Regions from separate parts of the Achromobacter sp. GQ309 genome, predicted to be linked through region 3. Evidence: predicted binding sites of a transcription regulator. Region 3 holds the regulator's gene; each other region holds the start of a gene.
What was found. The regulator FNR, encoded in region 3, switches genes on or off when oxygen is low (the NO sensors DNR and NnrR bind a similar motif). The targets are predictions, from matches to a motif close to TTGATNNNNATCAA.
Positions count from the first base shown of each region.

Region 1: AC6CIE_RS23415 (DASS family sodium-coupled anion symporter) is a predicted target of FNR. The motif match lies at 2,314-2,327, and genes of this name have one in related genera.
Region 2: AC6CIE_RS06345 (universal stress protein) is a predicted target of FNR. The motif match lies at 1,616-1,629, and genes of this name have one in related genera.
Region 4: azu (azurin) is a predicted target of FNR. The motif match lies at 2,131-2,144, and genes of this name have one in related genera.

Region 1 is NZ_JCAXDP010000008.1:78,628-82,220, reverse strand. It holds gene AC6CIE_RS23420 (Ldh family oxidoreductase) at 1-697, opposite strand, end outside; gene AC6CIE_RS23415 (DASS family sodium-coupled anion symporter) at 707-2,200, opposite strand; gene slmA (nucleoid occlusion factor SlmA) at 2,503-3,078, opposite strand; gene AC6CIE_RS23405 (pyrimidine 5'-nucleotidase) at 3,130-3,593, opposite strand, start outside.
Region 2 is NZ_JCAXDP010000002.1:224,060-227,652, forward strand. It holds gene AC6CIE_RS06340 (FUSC family protein) at 1-1,550, shown strand, start outside; gene AC6CIE_RS06345 (universal stress protein) at 1,692-2,528, shown strand; gene AC6CIE_RS06350 (2-hydroxyacid dehydrogenase) at 2,644-3,593, opposite strand, start outside.
Region 3 is NZ_JCAXDP010000001.1:529,277-532,869, reverse strand. It holds gene clpB (ATP-dependent chaperone ClpB) at 1-405, opposite strand, end outside; gene AC6CIE_RS02505 (gamma-glutamylcyclotransferase family protein) at 544-978, shown strand; gene fnr (fumarate/nitrate reduction transcriptional regulator Fnr) at 1,076-1,804, shown strand; gene AC6CIE_RS02495 (hypothetical protein) at 1,819-2,988, shown strand; gene AC6CIE_RS02490 (ArsR/SmtB family transcription factor) at 3,064-3,501, shown strand; gene AC6CIE_RS02485 (SRPBCC family protein) at 3,402-3,593, shown strand, end outside.
Region 4 is NZ_JCAXDP010000001.1:200,579-204,171, reverse strand. It holds gene AC6CIE_RS01045 (TerC family protein) at 1-1,341, opposite strand, end outside; gene azu (azurin) at 1,581-2,030, opposite strand; gene AC6CIE_RS01035 (4Fe-4S binding protein) at 2,299-3,593, shown strand, end outside.

The DNA of each region.
Region 1 (3,593 bases), on a different contig from region 3:
TGTGGCCGCCGAATGGCAACAACGCGCCGGGAGGATCGGTAAAGAGCGCACCCGGGTCAGTCGTCGGGTTGCCGTCTGCATCGATCAGCGACCCTGGCGGCGCCTGTTCACCCTTGGCAGCCAGCACGCGCGCCTTGTTCACCGCGATCGAGCTGGTCGCCATGTCCACAATGAACGGCGGGCGGCCGCCAGGCAACGGGCCCGCGAAGCACAGCGGGTTTGTGGTCAGGCACGCTTGCGCGCCGCCGAACGGGGCGACGGTGGGCGAGCGGTTGATCACGTTGGTGAAGGCCAGCAGGATCAGCCCCTTGGCCGCCACCATTTCACCGAAATGGCCCATGCGGCCAAGGTGATGGCTGTGGCGCAGGGTCAGAATGCACTGGCCGTGTTCCTGCGTGCGCTCTATCGCCTTTTCGATGACCACCTTGCCCACGTATTGACCCAGTCCGTGGTGGCCATCGTAGGCCAGCATGGCGCCGCGGTCGTTGAGGAGTTCGGGGCGGCCGTCGGGCTGAGCCAGGCCCTCGGACAGCACGCGGCGGTAGTTTGTCAGGATCGACAGGCCGTGGCTTGTGTAGCCGACGCGGTCGGATTCCACAAGATGCTCGGCCACGTCGCGGGCGATGTCTTCCGGCACGCCTTGTGCCATCAGCACCCGGCGGCCGTATTCGTTGGCTTGGGCTAGCGTGATTTTCATGACGACTCCTTACAGCCAGCCCAGCCAGCGCCAGTACGTCATGCCCATCAGCAGCATCAAGAGGTAGCCGACGATGGTCACGATGATGCCGACCTTGGCGAACTGCTTGGCGTTGAAGGTTTCGGTGCCCAGGCACACCATGTTCTGCGGTGCGTTGATGGGCAGGATGAAGCCGTAGCTGACCACGAAGCCCAGCAGCATCGTCATGCCCAGGCGGCTGAAGTCGCCCGGCAGCGTTGCCAGCACCGAAATCAGGATGGGCAGCATGGCCGAGGTCAGCGCGGTGGCGCTGGCAAAGCCCAGGTGGATGACGATCAGGAAGGCCGCCAGGATGGCGAAGATGGCGAGCGGGCCAAGATGGTCCAGGCCGGTGTGAAGCACCACCTGGTTGCCCAGCCACTGGCCAGCCTGCGTTGTGAGCAGCGCCGTGCCCAGGCTGATGCCCACGCCGAACACGATCACCGTGCCCCATGGGATACGCGATTGCACGTCTTTCCACGTCATCACGCCAAAGCGCGGCAGCATCAGCAGCACGAGGCCGAAGTAGGTGGTCGAGGTGGTGTCGAACTTGTGCAGCTTGCCTTCGGTGGACCAGAACAGCAGCAGCATGACCGACACGGCCATCAGGCGCTTTTGCGCACCGGTCATGGGACCCAGGTCGAGCAGCGATTTCTCGACGGCTTCCTTGCCGCCGGCGATGCTGTTGCTTTCAGGCGGCAGCAGCTTGAGCACGATGACGATCAGCACGGCCGACATGATCAACGACCAGGGGGCGCCGGCGATCAGCCAGTCCGACCACGCCACGCGTTCGCCCAGCATCTTTTCCATGAAGCCGACCGTCAGCAGGTTCTGCGCGGCGGCGGTCTGGATGCCGACGTTCCAGATGCTGGTGGCCTGGGCCACGATGATCATGATGCCGGCTGCGATGTTCGAGCGCTTGTCCACGCCAAAGGCCGCGATGACGCCCATCATGATCGGCACCACGGCGGCGCTGCGCGCGGTGGCGCTGGGCACGACCAGGCTTAGCACGATCGTCACGGCGATACATCCGATGAGGATGCGGCGCGTGCTGGTGCCCACCTTGGACAGTGTTACCAGCGCGATGCGCCGGTCTAGTCCGGTAAATGTCATGGCGGCGGCAATGAACAAGGCGCCGGTGACGAGCGCCAGCGCCGAGTTGGCAAAGCCCGTCAGCGCCATGCTGATGGCGGCGGACGTGCCGTAGAGAACGTTGGGGTCTTTGATGGTGGGCGCGGTGCCCAGAAGGAAAGCCATCAGCGTCGTGATCATGATGGCGCTGGCTTCGTACGACACGGCTTCGGTGATCCACACGACCACGGCGAACGCCAGGATTGCCAGCATGCGGTGGCCTGCAACGGGCAGGTCTGCGGGCAGGGGCATCATTAAAACGCCGATCATCACGAGGATGCCGGCGATGAGCCCGATTGGAATTTTGGTTTTCTTGGGGGCTTGCGAGGCGGGGACTGCGGTTTCCGCGGCCATATCCTTCTCCGGTTGAGGTCAAACTGACGAAACACCGCCCGCGAGCACGGGGTCAATCAAATCGGTGTGTCGACGCTACAGGATGATCGTGACGGCATTGTGGAAAACCCGTATTGATGAACGTCAAGAAGGTGGAGAACAGCGCTTGTGGAAAACTCGTCCTGGGCATTATGCTCGTCGCCCCCCGCGCGGGGCAAGCATGCGAGTGTTGCATCGGCGCGAACCAATCGGATCACGATGCGTGCGGCCGACCCGCGAAAAGAACCGGGATTGGTACGTGAAACGGCGCTAATGCGGGCGCATCAGCCCAAGGCCAGACGCAGCTGTTCGTCCAGATGCAGCGTGGGCGTGACGCGCCATCCGCTTTGCGCGTAGCGCAGCCAGCGGCCCAGCACCAGATGCGTCAGCAGGCTGGCATGCGCGGCAACGTTGGCTTCCTGCGGCAGGCCGCCGTCGGTGATGGCGATGCGCAGCGATTGCTTCAACGACGCCTCGATGCGGTCGTTGATGTGGTTGATACGTTCCTGCAGCCGGTTGTCTTCCGTGACCAGTGCATCGCCGGTCAGCACGCGGGTCATGCCCTTGTTGCGCTCCGAGAACGTCAGCAGCATGGAGACCGTCTTGTGGGCTTGAGGCAATCCGTAGGGCTCGGCGGTGGCGATCTGGTTCACCAGCGTGAAGATGCTGGTTTCGATGAACTCGATCAGTCCTTCGAACATCTGCGCCTTGCTTGCGAAGTGCCGGTAGAGGGCGGCTTCGGAGACCTCCAGGCGCGCGGCCAGAGCGGCCGTAGTGATGCGGGACGCGTGCGGCTGTTCCAGCATTTCGGCCAGAGTCTGCAGAATCTGGGTCTTGCGCTCGCCGGGTTTGCTCGCCATGGGAGGGACTGCTTCGCGCAGGATGACGGGTGGAGGGGATGCTGCGAGCCGTCAGCCCCGCAGGGGGCGTCGGCGTAACAATAAATCACTGACGCAGTTTACCCGCAAGTCGACGTAGGCCGGGCGGTGCGAGCGTCCGCGGCCGAAGGGCGTGCCGGGGTGATACACGTGGACCGTCTTCAGGCCAGCCAGACGGGCGCCCCGCAGGTTGGCTAACGTATCTTCGACCAGCACGGCGCGGTGGGCGGGAACGCCTTCGCGCGCCAGCACGTAGCGCAGCAGCGCCGCGGAGGGCTTGGGCCGGAACTCGCCGTGCAACCGCATGTGCTCGATGGCCCACAGGCTGTCGAACTGGCGCAGGATGCCCAGATGCGACAGGACGGACCGCGCATAGTGCAGCGGCGCGTTGGTCAGCAGGACCTTGCGGCCGGGCAGGCGGCGCAGCTTGTAGGCAAGCGCCTTTTCCGAGCGCATCAACGGCGCGACGTCGAAGTCGTGGCTGCGATGCAGGAATT
Region 2 (3,593 bases), on a different contig from region 3:
GCCTTGCGCCGGCCGCGGGGCCGCAGGCCTGGAGCGCCGTCGTCCGCCCGCAGCGCAGCGCCCAACGGGCCGCGCTGGAAGCCGCCCGCGTCCGGATCCGCGAAGTGCTGGACGCCCGCCCGTCGCGCCGGGCCCGCGCGCATCAATTGCTTTACCTGCTGGACAGCGCCGAGGACAGCTTCATTGCGCTGGTCGCCGCCGCCGACCTGCTGGAGTCCAATGCGCCGCGCTGGCTGGGCCGCAGCGCCGGGGCGCACCTGTCGCACGCGCTGCATCGCTACGCCAGCGTCTGCAACGCGATCGCCAGCACGTCCGACGTCAGCGACGCCAAGCAGGCCGAGTGCCTGCGCGAGCGCCTGGCCCACTACAACGCCGGACTGCGCGACCTGCGTGGCGGGGCCATGGCTTATGCGCCGGACTTGGCCTCCGTGGTGCCGGTGCTGGACCGCCTGCTGCACAACGCCCAGGCGGTCACGCAGTCGCTGTTCGATCTGGGCGCGACCCCCGCCGCACCCGCGCACCGCGCCAGCGATGGCACCGGCGCCCGGCAGGCCTGGCGCACGCTGCGCCAGAACCTGCGGTTTGAATCCGATGCCTTCCGCCATGCGCTGCGGGTCGGCGTGGGCGCCACCATTGCCGTGGCGCTGTCCAAGACCTTTGCCGTCAACCACGGCTATTGGATGTCGCTGACGCTGATCTTCATCCTGCAGCCCTACTTTGCGACGACCTGGCAGCGCACTGTCGAGCGGGTGATAGGCAGCGTGGCCGGCGCCATCAGCGCCTCGTTGCTGGGCCTGTTGCTCACGACGCCGCTGTCCGTGGCGCTGGCGGTCCTGCCTATCGCGCTGGGCACGTTTGCCGCGCGCACCGTCCACTACGCGCTGTACACCTTCTTCCTGACGTCGCAGTTCGTGCTGGTCAGCCACATCCAGCAGCCCGAGATCTACGAGCCGACGCTGGCCGCGCTGCGCGCGTTCAACAGCGTGCTGGGCGGCATCCTGGCGCTCTTGGTCGGCTTTCTGGTCTGGCCCGAGAAAGAGCCGCGGCAGCTGGCCGGCGCCCTGGCGCGCGCGTTGCAGCGGCATGCCGATTACGCCCTGGCGCTGGCCCAGGAAAAAAGCGGCGACGCCGCTTCCCGCGACATCGTCGGCCTGCGTCGGCTCGCCTGCCTGTCGGCCGACAACGCCGAGGCGTCGCTCCAGCGGCTGCAGCAGAATCCGGTGCATCGCGACCGTAACGTGGACACCGCCGTGAACCTGCTCAACGCCATGCGCCGCATCACGGCGGCGGGCACCGTGCTGGAGATCCAGCCGGCGCTGCCGCCAGAATCCCCGGCGGCGTCCGCACTGCGGGACTACGGCGCGGTGCTGGCGCACGTGCTGCATCCGGAAGGCTCCGGCCCGGTCCCCGAGGCGCGCGGGATGGCGGTGCCCGCTGTCATTGCCGAAGCCGAACCGGCGCTGGCCGCGCCGCTCGAACGCATCGCACAGCAGGCGCGTCAGATCCGCCAACTGCGCGACCGCGTGCAGCGCGATCCGGCGCCGCAATAGCCGCGTGCAATAGGTGCTTGCAATGGCGGCTTGCATTGAGCCGGCGGGGCGAAACTCCAACCGGCTTGATGCGCATCAATAGAGCGCCCTGGTTAAACGGCAACCATACGGACATGGCTTGTTCAACCAAGGAGGCCCACCATGTACCGCCGCATTTCCGTCCACCTGGACCACGGGTTTGACTGCAAGCGCCGCACCGCGCTGGCGCTGGAACTGGCTAAGCGCCACAAGGCCGAACTGGTGGGGGTCTACGCCAGCTCCGCGCCGCCGCAGTACTACTACGGCGAATCCGTCATGATGTCGCGCACGCTCAACATCATGAAGAACCTGCAGGCTCAGAACCGGGGCGAGGTGCAGAACGCCTTTCTGGAATCCGCCGCCATCGCAGACGTACCGGCCGTCGTCCGCGCCGGAGAATCCTCGCCCAGCGCCACCGTCGCCCTGCACGGCCGCGCCAGCGACCTCATCATCGTCAGCCAGCAAAACCGCGACGATGTCGAGGCCGCCCACGAAAACGAATTCGTCGAACAAACCCTGCTGACCGCCGGGCGCCCCGTCCTGGTGGTGCCGTCCAGCGGCGAATTCCCGGTCGTTGGCGACCGCGTCCTGCTCTGCTGGGACGGCAGCCGCGAAGCCGCCCGCGCACTGGCCGATGCCACCCCGCTGCTGCAAGGCGCCTCGCATGTGGTCGTGCTGACCATGGACGAAGGCGCGGCCACCCGCAACGTCGAATCCATCCCCTTCGAAGATCTGGTCACCTACTTCGTGGCGCACGGCATTTCCGCGCCGGACCACGTGCGCCGCGACATCAAGGGCGTTGGCGTCGGCAGCACCATCCTGAACGCCGCCGCCGATTACAGCGCCGACCTGATTGTCATGGGCGCGTACGGCCACAGCAAATTCCGGGAATGGGCGATGGGCGGCGCCACCGCCTCCATCCTGAAGAGCATGACGGTGCCGATCATGTTTTCGCACTGATGGCGTAGCCCGCATAAACGCCGACGCCGCGTCCACAAAGGGCGCGGCGTCGGCGAATTCAATATCGGCGCATCCGCCGGCGCCATACTCGCGCCGGCAATCGGGCCGCGCGGCATTACGCAGCCACGAGGTTCGCGTCCCGCACCGGCGTCAGCACGGGCTTGCCGGCAAAATGCGCCGTGGCGTTTTCCAGGAACAGCGCCACGGTCGCCGCCACCGCTTCCGGCGAACGCCCTGCGCTGTGCGGCGTCAACACCACGTTGTCCAGCTGCTTGAGCGCATCGGGAATGGTCGGCTCGCCGTCCACCACGTCCAGTCCGGCGCCGGCAATGCGCTTCTCGGCCAGCGCGGCAATCAACGCGTCCGTGTCGACCACGCTGCCGCGCGCGATGTTGATCAGATAACCGTCCGGACCCAACGCCTCCAGCACGCCGGCGTCCACCAGATGATGCGTGCCGGCGCCGCCGGGCGTGGCCACCACCAGAAAATCGGACTCGGCCGCCAGCGCGCGCGGATTGTCGAAATACGTGTAGCCGGACTCAGGACGGGCGCGGCGGTTGTAATACCCCACGCTCATGCCAAAGCCGTTCGCGCCGCGCCGGGCGATTTCCAGGCCGATCGTGCCCAGGCCCAGAATGCCCAGCCGCTTGCCGCTGACCTGCGGGCCCATGAACCCGCTCCAGTGCCCCTGCCGGACCCAGGCGTCAGCCTGTGGCAGCCGGCGCGCGGCGCCCAGCAGCAACGCCATCGCGTGGTCGGCCACGGATACAGCGTTGGCGCCGGGACCATTCGTGACCTCGATGCCACGCGCGTGCGCCGCAGCAAAGTCGATATTTTCATAGCCGACACCCAGCGAGCACACGATGCTCAATTGGGGCAGCGCCGCCATTTCATCGGCGCGCAGGCCGGTGGCGCCGCGCGTCAGGACGGCACGAATCCCGGCGCCGTGGTCCTGGATGGCCTGGGCGCGGGTCTGGTCGGTGGTGGCGAGGATCGGGCGAAAGCCCTGGGATTCGATGACGGGAAGATAGTCCTGAACGCTGTCGATCAGGATCAATAAGGGGA
Region 3 (3,593 bases):
CAGGGCCTTTTTCTGCAGGCCCGCGTCGCGCAGAATGCGGCCGGCTTCACCCTTGTCGTCGGCCAGCGCGAGCAGGAAGAGTTCGCTGGCGATATAGGTGTCACCGCGGCGGGAGGCTTCCTTGTCGGTACGGGTCAGCACGCCCTGCAGGTCGCGGCCCACCTGCACGTTGTCTTCGCCCTGCACCTGCGGCAAGCCCTTCAGGGCGGACTCCAGGGCCGGGCCCAGTCGGTTGACCGCCACACCGGCACGCGCCAGCAAACTGCCCGCGCCGCTGTCGGAATCCGACAACAGGGCGGACAGCACGTGGACAGGTTCGATGTAGGGGTGGTCGTTGCGGGCGGCCAGACTTTGGGCGTCTGCCAACGCTTGTTGAAACTTGGTCGTCAGTTTGTCGAATCGCATAATGGTCGTATTGGCTTGTGGGGAGCCTGACCGATCCGTGCCGGCTGGCTCGATAACCTGAATATGTGGCCGGGTGAGACAATTTCAACACCCGGCGCCTCTCATGGTCTTCTTCGACGTGCACCAGCAAACAGAGCAATGAGCATATACGTTTTTGTGTACGGCACCCTACGGGCCGGCGAAATCAACGACCTCGCCCGGGCGGCCGCAGCGCGCGGTTTGCCGGCCGCCAGCCACGTCGGCGCGGCCAGCGTGCCCGGCATGCTGGTCGATTTTGGCGACTGGCCCGGGCTCATCCCCGTGCAGGACGGCCGGCGCGTGCGCGGCGACGTTTTCCAGGTGGAACCGGCGTTGATCGCCCTGATGGACGAGATCGAGGAATATCAGCCCGGCAAGCCCTGCTGCTTCGTGCGCCGCACGGTTACCGCCAGTCTGGAAGGCGCCGGCCCGACCAGTCTGCTGCCCTGCGAGTACTATCCGATCGACCCCGCGTTTCGGGCCGCGGCGGTCGATATCACCGGGGAAGACTGGATTGCTCATCGCCTTTCCAGAACAAAGCAGGACGCCCGGTAAGACACCCGTAGTAACAACGGACTACAATAGACGCCTGTCTCGTGCTTCACACCCGTTCCGGCGCCCGCCGTGCAATGGGCACTCTAAAGGTCATCGTATGCAAAAACGGGTCCCCATTGCCCCTGATGCCGCCCACTGTTCCACGTGCATGCTGGGTCACGTCTGCGTTCCCGTGGGCATGGCAGCCGCCGAAGTCGAAAAGCTGGACGAACTGGTCAAAGAGCGCGTCCGCGTGGAAAAAGGCAAGACGCTCTTTTCGCTGGATCATCCGCTCGACGCCGTCTACGGCGTGCGCTTCGGCAGCTTGAAAACGCAACTTGAAGACGCCACCGGCCAGATCCAGATCACCGGCTTCCATCTGCCCGGCGAGATCGTCGGCATGGACGGCATGCTGGATGGCAAGCACGTGTCGGCCGCCGTGGCCCTCGAAGATTCCGAGGTCTGCGTCATCCGCCTGAACGAAGTCGATCGCGTCGCGTCGCACCTGCCGTCGCTGCAACAGCAATTCCGCCGCCTCATGAGCCGCGAGATCACCCGCTCGCACCAGATGCTGGCGTCGCTGGGCTCCATGCGGTCGGAACAGCGCCTGGCCGCATTTCTGTTGAACCTCTCGCAGCGCTATGCGTCGCTGGGCTACTCGTCCACCGAGTTCGTGCTGCGCATGAGCCGCGAAGAAATCGGCAACTATCTGGGCCTGACGCTGGAAACGGTCAGCCGTCTGTTCTCGCGCTTTGCCCGCGACGGCCTCATCAAGATCAACCAGCGCGAAGTCCGCATCCTGGACCTGCCCGCGCTCAAGCAACTGCTGGGACTCGAAAGCTGCTGAGCGGTCGCCGCGCCATGCGCCGCGCGCCTGCCACATCCCTGACCCGCACGGCGCTGGCGGCCTCGCTCGCCCTGGCCACCCTGCTGGCTTGCGGCGCTGCGCATGCGCAGACGCCGCTGCCCGACCCCTACGACTACGACGAAGCCACGCCCGTGCCCAAGCGCGCGGCGCCGCTGCGCTGGCAGGCGGTTGAACTGGGCCGCCCCGGAAACCGGTACAAGATGCCGGTCTACGCCAACCGGGATCTGGCCAAGGACGACCTGCGCGGCATCAAGCAAGTGCTCATCGTCATCCACGGCGTCAAGCGCGACGCCGACAACTACTACGAAACCGCCGCCGCGCTGGTCGCCGCCGACCCGGCGCGCGCCGGCGACACGCTGGTGCTGGCCCCGCGGTTTTCCGGCTCGATCGACTCGGGCTTCGCGGGCATGGCCGCCTGGCGCAAGGCCAGCTGGGAAGACGGCCAGGAAAGCGTCCAGGCCACGGGCCGGCCCGCCCCCGTCACCTCGTTCCAGGTTTTGGACGACCTGCTGCGCAGCCTGGACGACCGCAAGCGCCTGCCGTCGCTCGCCGGCCTGGTGCTTGCCGGCCATTCGGCCGGCGCGCAGTTGGTGCACCGGTATGCGGTGCTGAACAACGTGGACGGGGTGTTGCGACGCGACGGCCTGACCCTGCGGTACGTGGTCGCCAACCCCTCTTCCTACCTGTACCTGACCAACGAAAGGCCACGCGCCGACGGCAAGGGCTACGCGCCCTACGAGCGCGGCATCTGCCCCACCTACAACCAGTACAAGTACGGCACGGACAAGCTGCCCGCCTACGCCGGCGAATCCGACGATTCCCGCCTCTTCGTGCGCTACGCGGCGCGCGATGTGGTCTACCTGCTGGGCGGCGCGGACAACAACCCCGAGCACCGGCTGCTGGACAAAGCCTGCGGCGCCGAAGCCCAGGGCGCCACCCGGCTGGCGCGCGGCACGGGCTACGTCCAGTACGAGCACGTGCTGGCCGCCCGAGGCTCCAAGCCCGTCCCCCTGCGTCACAGCGCCTTCGAAGTCGGCGGCGTGGGCCACGACGGCAAGCGCATGTTCGGCTCGGTCTGCGGCGTGCGAGCGCTGCTGGGCGGCGACGCCCCGGCCAGCAACACCGCCGCGGCCTGCGACATCATCAAGCCGCGCGGCAAGTAACGCGCTTCACCCCTAGGGAAAGTCCGAAGCCATCGCGCTTGACACGCGCTTGTGGCAGACCTAAAACTTAACCTTATGGTTAAGTTAAATGATGATGGTCTCGATGCCATCTTCTCCGCGCTGGCGGATGGCACGCGCCGCCGGGTGCTGGCGGACCTGGAACAGGGCTCGGCCTCGGTCAGCACCCTGGCCCGACCCCACGCCATATCCCTGCCCGCCTTTATGAAACACCTGCGGGTGCTGGAAGAGGCCGGCCTCATCGCGCGCGCCAAGGACGGGCGGGTCGTGCGCTGCACGCTGTCTCCCGAACCCATGCGCGCCGCCGCCGGCTGGCTGGCACGGTACGAAAGGTTCTGGACCGGCCAACTGGATTCGCTGGCGCGATATCTCTATCACGAAGAGGAAATCCACCCATGGAAAACCGAATCTCCCCCCTCGAGCTGCGGCTCCAGCGCCGCTTCGACGCCCCCGTCGAACGCGTCTGGCGAGCCTGGACCGACCCGCAAGCGCTGATGCGCTGGTTCGGCCCGGCAGGCACGCAACGCGTGTTGCTGGCCGAAACCGATGTGCGCGTGGGCGGCGCCTATGAAGTCGGCTTCATCACC
Region 4 (3,593 bases), 330 kb from region 3:
GTGGTGCAGGTCGGCCGCGCCGTCGATCTTCCAGGTGTTGTCGCCGTCCGCCACGATGTCGGGCAGCTCGTCTTCGTCGGGGAATTCGCCGGCGATGGCCTCGAAAACGTCGATCGGCGTCACCAGCCCCTCGATGGCGCCGAACTCGTCAGCCACCAGCACGAGCTGGCCGCGCGAGCGCTTGAGGGTGTCCATGAGGCGCAGGATGCCGATCGACTCGTGCACGATGATGGGATCGCGCAGGCGGTTGCGGCGCACCCTGCCCTCGGTGATCAGGTCCGCGATCAGATCCTTGGCGCGGCCGATGCCCAGCACTTCGTCCAGCGAGCCGCGGCACACCGGGAAGAAGCTGTGCGGCGCCTCGGTGAGCTGGCGGCGGATGTTGTCGGGATCGTCGTCGATATTGATCCAGGAAACGTCCGTGCGCGGCGTCATGATGGAACGGATGGAGCGCTCGGCCAGCGTCAGCACCCCGCTGACCATGTTGCGTTCTTCGACCCCGAAGGCCTGTACTGCCGGGCTGCCGGCGTTGGGCAGGTCGGGTTCGTCGCTGGCCGGCGGCCGCTTGCCCAGCATGCGCAGCACGGCAGAGGCGGTGCGTTCGCGCATGGGAAACCGGGCGTCGAGCTTGAGCAGGTTGCGGCGCGCCACCTGGTTGAGCGCCTCGATGGCAACCGAGAACCCGATGGCGGCGTACAGATAGCCCTTGGGCACCTTGAAGCCGAAGGCTTCGGCCAGGAGCGAAAAGCCGATCATCAGCAAGAAGCCCAGGCACAGCACCACCACCGTCGGGTGGGCGTTGACGAAGCGCGTCAGCGGCTTGGACGCGATCAGCATGATGCCGATGGCAATGATGACCGCGATCATCATGATGGCCAGGTGATCCACCATGCCGACGGCGGTAATGACCGAGTCCAGCGAGAACACCGCATCCAGCACCACGATCTGCGTGACGATCACCCAGAAGCTGGCATAGACGCGCGGGCCGGACGAGCCGGTGTGCATGCTGCCTTCCAGGCGCTCGTGCAGTTCCATGGTGCCTTTGAACAGCAGAAACAGGCCGCCCACCATCAGGATCAGGTCGCGCCCCGAGGGCGATAGCGGACCGATATTGAACAGGGGGGTAGTCAGCGTGACCAGCCATGACATGACGGACAACAGGCCCAGGCGCATGATCAGCGCGAGGCTCAGGCCCATGATGCGCGCGCGATCGCGCTGCGCGGGCGGCAGCTTGTCCGCCAGGATGGCGATGAAAATCAGGTTATCAATGCCCAGGACGATCTCAAGGACGACCAGGGTAAGCAAGCCGACCCACGCAGCGGGGTCCAGCAGCCACTCCATCAGGAGCTCCAGAAGTTACACGACCGGTAATCGTACATGGAAAATCCATGACATGCCGGTGACGCATCCCCTCCGTAAGCCTGATGGACAGAGGCTTTGAGCCGTATGGACTAAGGCTTGCAAGCGCCTGAAACGGGCCGTGTGTCCCGGTTTACGCGCGCCGCGCGTCAAACGATGCGGGCATGAAAAAGCCGGCCCCCCGGCCGGCTCTTGCTTGTCTCAACAGACCCGTCGGGGCATCAGCCGCCGACTTTGAGCGTGCCCTTCATCATGGCCCAGTGGCCGGGGAAGGAGCAGAAGAATGCGTAGTTTTCGCCAGCGGCGAGCTTGGAGACGTCGATCTTGACGGAGTCGGATTCCCCGCCGCCGATGACTTTGGTGTGGGCGATGACGCGGGTGTCGCCCGCCTTGACGTAGTCTTGTGCCAGCCCGGCGCCCATGCCGTCCGTGGCGACGGCCTGCTTGTCGGCTTCCTTGGTGAGGACCCAGTTGTGGCCCATTGCGACCTTGGCCATCTTGCCGACGTGCTTCAGGTTGACCGTGAATTCCTTGCAGCTCTTGTCGACCACGATTTCCTTGACGTTGAACTGCATGGCGTCGTTGCTTTCGACGGTGGCTTCACATTGCGCGGCCAGCACGGGCAGGCTGGAGGCGGAAAGAAGGATGGCGAGGGTGGCTTTTGCCAGCATGAAATTCTCCGATGACACAGCGGTCGATGCACGTACGCCAGCCAGATGCAGACGCCGTTGCCGCCGCGGATCAGTGTAGGACTGCCTTCCCCTCGCTCTCTTGACATCCATCAACACCCCCTGCGGATACCCCTCAAAACTCAGGAACTTCCCCTACATTTCGTAGGGCTATTAGGCCTTCGACTCTGGCAGATTGACAAACCGCAATCCGGTCCTGGGTGCATGTTCGTAGGATGGCCGTAAGCAAACACGACGAACAGAGTTCAGCATGCGCGGCAGTACCGAAGTACCCCACCGGTTCACCAAACACATTCAGGCCGCGTTCTTTGTTTTATGGCTTTCCTGTCTGTTCCTGGCGCAAACCGCGCAGGCGCAGCGCCTGCCTGACTTTCTTGCCAGCACACCCATCACAGACGTGTTCCCCGGCGCCGACCGCACCGGTCCCGTCGAAGGCAAGCCCGCGATTGCCCGCGTGTTTGCAGGCAACAAGCCACTGGGCCTTGTCTACCTGACCACCGACGTCGTCAACACCCGCGGCTACTCCAGCAAACCCATCGACGTGCTGGTGGGGCTTTCCGACAGCGGCCGCATCATGGGCGCAAAGCTGGTCGAACACCACGAGCCCATCGTGCTGATCGGCATCCCGCAAGCCAAGGTCGATCACTTCATCCAGGGCTATGTCGGCCTGAACTTCGTCGACGCCCCGCCCCGTCACGGCGCACCGCCGCCCGTCGATATCGTCAGCGGCGCTACGGTCACGCTGATGGTGATCGGCGACACGATCACGCGGTCCGCCATTGCGGTGGCGCGCGCCCACGGCATCGACAAGTCGGGCGCGCCGCGCCAGACCGCGCAACCAGCGGCGACCCGCGTCATCGACGAAAGCAAAGACACCGTGCAGACTTGGCAGGAACTGCTCGACGCCGGCGCCGTGAAGAACCTGCGCCTGACGCCCGACGACGTCAACCAGGCGTTTCTGCGGTCCGGCCGCAAGGACGCCGCCGAACACGGCGAAGGCGGCCCCGACGACACCTTCATCGACCTGTACGCCGCACTGGTCAGCGCCCCGTCCATCGGCCGCAGCCTGCTGGGCGACATCGGCTGGCAGCGCCTGAAAGAACGCCTCAAGCCCGGCCAGCAGGCCGTGCTGGTCGCCGGCAACGGTCTCTATTCATTCAAGGGTTCGGGCTACGTGCGCGGCGGCATCTTCGACCGCATCGAGGTCATCCAGGACGAAAGCGCCTTCCGGTTCCGCGACCGCAACCACCAGCGGCTGGCCGACGTCAACGCCAAGGGCGCGCCCGCGCTGCGCGAAGTCGCCCTCTTCGTCGTGCCCGAGGACGCCTCGCTCGACCCGGTCAAACCGTGGCGGCTGCAACTGATGGTGCAGCGCGTGCTCAGCGTGTCGGACAAGGCGTTCGTCACGTTCGATCTGCCGTATGACCTGCCCACGGCCTACACCCGCGCCGTCGCGCCGCCGACCGCACCCGCAGCAGCAGGCCAACCCGCCACTGCACCCGCGCCCTCGCCCGACGTCGAAACCGCCCCGCCCGCGTTGTGGAA